DNA from 2 places in the Methylobacterium sp. SD274 genome. Region 2 is predicted to be linked to the other one. Evidence: riboswitches for the same ligand, from Rfam matches in the RefSeq annotation. Region 2 holds a riboswitch; the other holds the start of a gene.

Region 1 (4,209 bases), on a different contig from region 2:
GGTGTCGAAGATGTTCTCGACGTTAAGGCCGAAGCGCATGTTCTCGTAGCGGTAATAGGCCAGCGCATCGACAGCGATGTAGGCCGGCAGAGAGAAGCCCGAGCCCGATGCGTCCCCGGCGCGTTCGCCAACCCCGCGCACGCCGCCGCCCAGGCCGAGGCCCTTCCAGGGGCCGGCCTGGACCTCGTGCACAGCGAGCAGGCTGCCCGAGTGGCGCGGGATGTTGATCAGCGGTGCGCCCACCGGCAGCACGTTATCCTTGGTCACCACTGCGTCGGCGTAGACGTAGCCCGCCAGGATCTTGATCTCGGGGGTGATCTGGCCTGCGGCCGTGAGTTCGAAGCCCTGGCTGCGCACGCCGCCCGCCGCCAGCGAGAAGCCGCTGTTGTTGGGGTCGGCCGTCAGCACGTTCTGCCGCTCGATGCGGAAGGCCGCCGCCGTCAGGCCGAGGGCGCCTCCGAACAGATCGAGCTTGGCACCCACCTCGTAGCCGATGCCAGTCTCGGGCTCGAACGGCTCCGCGCGGGCCACCGCGAAGGCGTCGGGGCCGATATTGGGCCGGAAGCTGGTGCCGACATTGGTGTAGAGCGAAAGCTCAGGCAGGGGCTGGTAGACGAGCCCGGCACGCGGCGTGGCCGCCACCCGCGATTGCTCTGACTGGGTCGAGTTCGTTCGCTCGCGAAAAGATTGCTCGAAGAAATCGAACCGGGCCCCGAGGAGCGCCTTCCACTCGGGGCTGAGCGCGATCTGGTCCTGGACATAGAGGGCGGTGTTGGTGACTCGTTCCAAGTTGTTGCGCCGGATCGTGAGCGGCGGCAGGGCCTGGCCGTAGCGGGGATCGTAAATGTCGAGGCTGTAGGGGCTCTGGCGGAAGTTCGAGCGATCATAGACCACGCGGCTATCCGTGCTCTCCCGCTCGAAGCCGAGAAGCAGGGTATGACCGAGATCACCGGTGGCGAAGCGCCCCACCACCTCGGCCTGACCGATGGCGGTATCCCAGCGGTAATCGCGGAAGTTCCGGTCGCGCAGGACGGTGCGATTGTCCGCGGCGAGGCCACGGACCTCCGCCGATTCCCCGACCAGCGAGCCGGTGTTGAAGTGGGTGGCGAGGCGCATCTGCCAATCGGCGTTGAAGCGATGCTCGACCCGCACCTGCATCGTGTCCGAGCTCTGATACGTGCTCTGCCCCGGCTCGCCGAGGAAGCGGGAAATCGGCAGGAAGCCGAGTTGGCGGTTGATCGCAATCACACCCCGGTCGACCACGACGCGATTGCGCAGGAACTCGGTCTCGACGGTGATTTTCGTGTCCGGCGTGACCTGCCAGCTCACGACGGGAGCGACGAGGAGCCGGTCGCTGTCGACAAAATCGCGAAAGCTGTTCTGGCGTCCGCCCGCAAAGTTAAATCGGTAGAGCAGCGTGCCGTCCTCGTTGAGCGCGCCACCGGCATCGACCGTGTCGCGGAACTGCTCGAAAGAACCCCAGAGACCGCCCATCTCGACGAAGCGCTCAGCGGTCGGCTGTTTGGTGACGAAGTTGACGAGGCCACCTGGGTCACTGCGCCCAAACAGGCCGCCACCGGGGCCCTTGAGCACCTCGATGCGCTCGACGTTCTGGGTGTCGGGCGGCGGCGGCGAGCCTCGGTTGATCGGGAAGCCGTTACGGTAGAGTTCCGAGGTAGTCGTGCCACGGATGGCGTAGCTGAACACCGTCAGGCCGCCAAAATTGTTCTGCTGGGCGACGCCGGGCGTATAGTTGAAGACCCGGTCGACGCGGGTGGCGGCGAGATCTGTGATGACCTCGCGCGGCGCAACGGTGACGATCTGGGGCACGTCGCGCTGGGGCGTGTCGGTCTTCGTGCTGCTCACCGCCCGGTCGGCCCGGTAGCCCGGGGTCGGACCGATCAGGCCTATCCCCGGGGAGGGGCCAGCACCAGCGACCACTGGAGCGCTCCCGCCAGTAGCCTCCACGGAGAGTTCCTCCAGCGTGACGGCCTCCTGCGCCCGGGCCTCCAGTGCAGGCGCGCCCGCCGAAAGGATTGCGGCAAGCGCGTAGTGCGATCCTCGACGCCTCGACATCCGACGACGCTTGGCCGGAACGGGCAGGGTCAGGATCGCAACCTTCGAGGTCGCCAGGTTGGGACGAAGGGGCACCGGTGCGCTCAAGGTTGTCGAGCGACGGCCGAGCGGGTGCCCTCGCGGGACCGGCTGCGTCAGTAGCCAAGCCCGCTCATGCGCTCCGCCGGGACACCCCGCCCGAGAGACGTATCGTTGTGCAAGGCAGGTCTCCTGGCTCGCGGGTCGTCGCCCTCGCCTCGGCCTTCCCAGTACGTCGCACCAGTGACCATGGACGGTGAGGGCTCACCGCTAACAGTTGCGGGGGCAGCTTCGGAAGCGCTCCTGCGAGCACCCCGAATTCCCTCTTAGCCCGCGAGCCGACGACCCGCAGGAACCTTGACGGTCAGACATTCGCCGGGCGCCGCCGCATAGTCAATCGAGGGGGCGTCATTTTCTCGCAACATTGTAACATTGCATCAGTCTGGTCCCGGACCGTTGTCCGTCGCCAGATGGATTGGGACAGTCCGCTCTTTTCAGGTGCGGAGGCTCTGATCCATCGGGGGTGAAAGGTTATGCAGCCTGCGCCTAGTGGCGCAATCGGCCGATGCTCGATGGCCTCCACGATAAGCGCTTATGGACGTCTTCTGGTCGAAAGCAGTCGGACCGCATTCCACCCGATCTAGTCGTAGGTCTTTGTCTGCGAGGTCGCCTGGAAGCGGACCTTCCCGGGGTCTGCAACGGGTTGAAAGCGGAAGCTCTACCACGCTCATCATCAGGGGCGGCGCGAGGTCGGTCGTGATGATGCCGGCCTTACTGAAGCGCCAGGGGCGGTCCCCTTGGCGCCCCGTGCTCTGCAATCCAATCCGGCAACACTGAGCGGAGTTAATCGCTTCAGGGTGACGCCATCCAACAAGCTACGTGAGTTTTGCTTGGTGAAAGCGTTGTGTTTCGTACCAAACTTACTCTATGGGGCGTCCACGGATCCTCAGAGAAAATGCTATGGCCGACAGCACCCAAAATTCTCAGCCAGACTACATCAAACTCGCAGCGGACATCGTCGCCGCCTACGTCTCCAATAACTCTTTGCCAACAAGCGCCTTGGGCGAGTTGCTGAGCAACGTGCATGCTGCCGTCAGCAGTCTTGCGATTGGTGGAACCGGTACGGTGGCCGAGGACAAGATCGAGAAGGCGACGCCGGCTCAGATCAAGAAGTCCATAACGCCCGACCATCTCATCAGCTTCGAGGATGGCAAGCCCTACAGAACGATGAAGCGGCATCTGACGCTCCGTGGACTGAGCCCCGAGACCTACCGCGCGAAGCATGGCCTACCTGCCGACTACCCCATGGTCGCCGCAAGCTACTCGGCTGCAAGGTCCGCCCTGGCCAAGCAACTCGGTCTCGGGCAGCAGCGGAATGGTGCGGCCAAGGCGAAGGCTGTCGTGCCGGAAAACGCCGTCGTTGAAGAGACCGCTCCGGCTCCGGAGAAACCCAAGAAGGCGGGTCGGCCTCGGAAGGCTGCCGCAGCAGCTTGACGAACATAACGGCAGCATCTCAGGTGCCGTTTCCGCTTGGGTCTCAGAAAATCTCGGCACCCCCAACTCAGGTGAGTGCGACCGCGCAAAAGCGGTTGCACAAGGATGGGCCTGTAAGATTGCACCCCGCAATCTAGCGAGTGCCGTGCCGCCCCCTCGCTGCTCCTCCGCCATGGTGACCCTTTGTCGAACACCGTCAGCCCCATAGGGAGCAACGCTATCCCATTAGTGCGGGAGCAAGTTGGGCAGGCGATCAAGTTAGCTCATGAGATGCGGGCAGAGGTAAAGCGCAGCCGTGCTTTGATGAAAGAAGCGAAGGAAACCCTCCGTAAAATCAAGCCCTATCGCACGAACTTCGACTGAGGTTCGGCGGTCGCACCTTGGTGCATTTGCTCCATAAGGCCGGCTTTTTGGGCATGGTCTCTGCGGAAGCCATGGGGGGCGACGGGAAGCCCTGCGAACGCCGCTCTCAGCAAGGCCCAAGGCGAGAAGCAGCCCCGCCGGCCCCGTGATCAGATCGGGGCGGCGATCTGATCACGGGACCGGCGGGGCGGGCCGTCCATCTCACAGTGAGCCGATACGCAACTTGGCTCGATGGGAGGATGCACCGGGTCGGTTAGC
Region 2 (4,209 bases):
CATGGCGCGCTGAGGGCCGAGTTGGAGGTGGCGACCGACCTGTCCCCCGAACTGGCGCAGGGCCTGTTCGCGAAGCCGGGGCGCTATCCGGTGGTGATGCGCTTCTCGACCATTCCGGGCGACATCCTGGACGACAGCGTCTCCACCCCGCGCGGCGTGGCGATCAAGGTCCTCGGTGTCGAGGGAGAGCGTCTCGAAGGATCGGAAGGGGATGCCACGCAGGATTTTGTGCTCGTCAACGGCCCGACCTTCTCGGCGCCGGGACCGAAGCCGTTCCTGGCGACGCTGAAGCTCCTCGCCAAGACCACCGATCGGGCGGAGGGACTGAAGAAGGCCGCATCGGCGGCGCTTCGGGGCGTGCAGAGCGCGGTCGTCGCGACCACCGGTTCGCCGAGCCCGACCCTGGCGACCCTCGGTGGGCAGCCCGAGACGCATCTCCTCGGCGACAGTTTCTACAGTCAGGTTCCGCTGCGCTTCGGCGATCACATCGCCAAGATCTCCCTCGTCCCGGTCTCTCCCGAAATGAGGGCGCTGGCGAACAAGCCTCTGGACGACACGAGCGCCGCCGACGCGATCCGCGAGGCGGTGATAGAGCATTTTCGCATCCACGGCGGCACCTGGGAATTGCGGGCGCAGCTGTGCCTGAACCTCGACGACATGCCGGTGGAGGACGCCTCCGTAATCTGGCCTGAGACCGCGAGCCCCTACCGTACCATCGCCACCCTCACCGCCGCGCCGCAGGCCAGCTGGAGCGAGGCCCGCGCCGCCTATGTCGATGACGGATTGTCGTTCAGCCCCTGGCACGGGCTGGCCGCGCACCGGCCGCTCGGCGGGATCATGCGCATGCGCAAATCGGCCTACGAGATGGGCAAGCGCTTCCGGGCCGAGAAGAATGGCCGCCGCATCGAGGAGCCGAAGAACCTCGACGCTCTGCCGGATTGACGCCGGACGTTGCTGCAATGCGACAGGGCAGCGGCGATGATCGGTGCGGGATCATCTCGCAATTGACCCTCTCGTCGCGGCCGACCTAGCCTGAGACTGACGGTTCCTCTTCGGGGGATCAAAAGGGAACGCGGTGAGGATCTTGCGTCCGATGCCGCGGCTGCCCCCGCAACTGTAAGCGGCGAGCCCATCATCAACACGTCACTGGAGGCTCCGGCTTCTGGGAAGACGATGAGAGGGCGTCGACCCGCGAGCCAGGAGACCTGCCGTCAGTCGTGGTCACACGCGAAACGCATCGGGCGGGGTGTCCTGGTGGGGTGTCGAGGCCTGCGCTCGCGTAGGGATCGGCTTCGTTCGCGGTGACGTGCCACTGCCGTTGCCCGAGGTCTCCGCCTGTGTCCGCCCGTCTCGTTACCCCGCTCCTCGCTGTCGGATTCCTGGCATCCGCCTCGCCGGTTCTTGCCCAGTCCGAGACGGCAACCACCGCCGAGGCGACCCTCAACGAACTCTCCGTGGCCGCCGACATGCGCCCGCCCCCTGCAGCGGCCGGTCCCGGTCTCGGCGGGGCCACGGGTGGAACCGGCGGGGCCGAGGCGTTCGGCGCCCTGTCCGCTCCCGCGCTGACGTCGAGTTCGGGCGTCATCACCGGCAGGGCCCTCAACGATCGCCCGGTGACCCGCCCCGGCGAGGTGCTGGAGGCCGTGCCCGGCCTCATCGTCACGCAGCATTCCGGCGAGGGAAAAGCCAACCAGTACTTCCTGCGCGGCTTCAACCTCGACCACGGCACGGACATCGCCATCACCATCGACGGCATGCCGGCCAACATGCGCACCCATGGCCACGGCCAGGGCTATGCCGACATCAACTTCCTCATTCCCGAACTCGTCGGCGCGGTGGAGTTCCACAAGGGCCCGTATTTCGCCCGTGACGGGGATTTCGCCTCCGCCGGATCGGTGCGGATCGACACGATCGACGCGGTGCCCCGCCCATTCGCGCTCACCTCCCTCGGGAGCTTCGGCTACAAGCGGGCGCTCACCATCGCCTCCGCACCCCTCGGGGAGGGGACGCTCCTCGCCGCCGGCGAGGCTCAGGTCTATGACGGCCCCTGGGTGGTGCCGGACGACATCCGCAAGCTCAACGGCGTGCTGCGCTACAGCCAGGGCACTGCCCTCGACGGGTTCTCCCTCACCGGCATGGCCTATTCCAACCGCTGGACGGCGACGAACCAGGTTCCGCAGCGGGCCATTTCCGAAGGCGTGATCGGCCGCTTCGGCACTCTCGATCCGAGCGATGGCGGCGCTGCCAGCCGCTTCTCCCTGTCGGGCCGCTGGAGCCGGTCGGACGACGGCGGCGTCACCCGCGCCAGCGCCTACGTCATCCGCTCGAACCTCAACCTGTTCAACAACTTCACCTATTTCCTCAACGATCCGGTCAACGGCGACCAGTTCCGCCAGCTCGACAGCCGCACCGTCGCCGGCGGCGAGATCGCCAGGGTGTTCAAGGGTGAGCTGTTCGGCCTGCCCATGGAGAACGAGATCGGCGTGCAGACCCGGTTCGACGACATCCATGTGGGCCTGTTCAACACGCGGGCGCGCACCTCGCTTTCCACCGTGCGCGACGACCGCGTGCAGGAGGGCAGCGCCGCGCTCTACTTCGAGAATCGCCTGCGCTGGACCGACTGGCTGCGCACCAGCGTCGGCCTTCGCGCCGACGCCTACGACGCGAGCGTGAGATCGAACAATCCGCTGAACTCAGGCCATGCGCGGGACGGCATCGTCAGCCCCAAGCTCGGCGTCGTGTTCGGCCCCTGGGCCGAGACCGAACTGTTCGTGAATTACGGCGAGGGCTTCCATTCCAACGACGCGCGGGGCGCGACCATTACGGTCGATCCGGGCAACCCTCTGTTCCCCCTCGACCGGGTGCCGCTGCTGGTGCGCTCCGTGGGCTCGGAGGTGGGCTTGCGCAACCGCTCCATCGCCGGCCTCGAATCGACCGTGACCCTGTTCCAGCTCGATTTCGATTCCGAGAACCTGTTCGTGGGTGATGCCGGCACCACCGAGCCGAGCCGCCCGAGCCGGCGCACCGGCATCGAGTGGACCAACCACTACGCGGTCACGCCCTGGCTCGCCGTCGATGCCGACCTCACCGTCACCCATGCCCGCTTCGCCGATCGCGACCCAGCGGGGAGCCGCATTCCCGCCGCCCCCACCGCCATCGCGGCGGCCGGCTTTACCCTCGGTGACGCGCTCGGCTGGTTCGGCACGATGCGGCTTCGCTATTTCGGGTCGCGCCCGCTCATCGAGGACAATTCCGTCCGCTCGAAGCCGACCACGCTGGTGAATGGCCGCATCGGCTACAACTTCGAGAACGGCCTCACGGTGCAGCTCGACATCCTCAACCTGCTCAACGTCAAGGCGAGCCAGATCGATTATTTTTATGAGTCGCGGCTGCGGGGAGAGCCGGCGAGCGGGGTGGCGGACACGCATCTGCATCCGGTGGAGCCGATGGCGGTGCGATTGACGGTGGCGGGGCGGTTTTGAGGGATGGGAGCGGGTTGCAGGCAGCCAAGCCGCTCTCCGGTCATGCTGATGGCAGTGATCCGGGCCGGAGATATGCGAACATGTGAGGCACATAATCGGCTTTGCCGAGTGTGATGCCGTAATGCCGCAAGATGGCGTAGGCGGTGACGATGTGAAAGTAGAACTGAGGCAGAGCCCAATCCCGAGCGTATTGTTCGCCGCTCATATCGAACGTGATGTTGCCCGGAAGCTCGATCACGATTGGCAGAGTCGCACCGGCATCGAGGGCATCGTTCGGGAGGCCGTCCAGAAGCGCCAATGCCTCGGTGATACGAGCCCGTGCATCCGCCATTGATCCGGGCACCTCGCCGGCATTACGCCCTTCGGCCGCCACGGCGGCGAGCGATAGGGGAATGTCCTCACCGCGAAGGCGGAACGTCGCCTCCTGAGCTTGGTAGGCGGCAAAGCACACTTGTGACGCCAACGGATACATGTCCGGTGCCAGACGCGCCGAAAGCAGACCATTGGCCGGATCCGCCATCTGATGCTCTGCCTTGTCCAGCAGCCCGGCCAGCGTCCGCAACATGTTCCTGTAGGTCGGTACCAGAAGGTTAGTCAGCGACATAATCAGTCTCGCGGCGACGGCTACTTCAAGGCCTACCCTATTTCCGCGAGAGCGAACACCATGAGTCGAGGCCCACTTTTTCCCATTCCGACCCCTACGGCCCCACCCGCTTCCGCACCACCA

What was found. Region 2 has a riboswitch for cobalamin ahead of IPV08_RS05780 (TonB-dependent receptor). Riboswitches for the same ligand answer to the same signal wherever they lie in the genome.
Region 1: linked by a shared signal. The riboswitch ahead of IPV08_RS22395 (TonB-dependent siderophore receptor) and the one ahead of IPV08_RS05780 (TonB-dependent receptor) in region 2 are both predicted to bind cobalamin.

The regions. Positions count from the first base shown of each region.
Region 1 is NZ_JADIJP010000040.1:10,023-14,231, forward strand. It holds gene IPV08_RS22395 (TonB-dependent siderophore receptor) at 1-2,076, opposite strand, end outside; cobalamin riboswitch at 2,259-2,469, opposite strand; gene IPV08_RS22400 (MucR family transcriptional regulator) at 3,055-3,588, shown strand.
Region 2 is NZ_JADIJP010000004.1:170,713-174,921, reverse strand. It holds gene IPV08_RS05785 (catalase family protein) at 1-942, shown strand, start outside; cobalamin riboswitch at 1,026-1,228, shown strand; gene IPV08_RS05780 (TonB-dependent receptor) at 1,467-3,482, shown strand; gene IPV08_RS05775 (DUF1993 domain-containing protein) at 3,523-4,086, opposite strand; gene IPV08_RS05770 (hypothetical protein) at 4,181-4,209, opposite strand, start outside.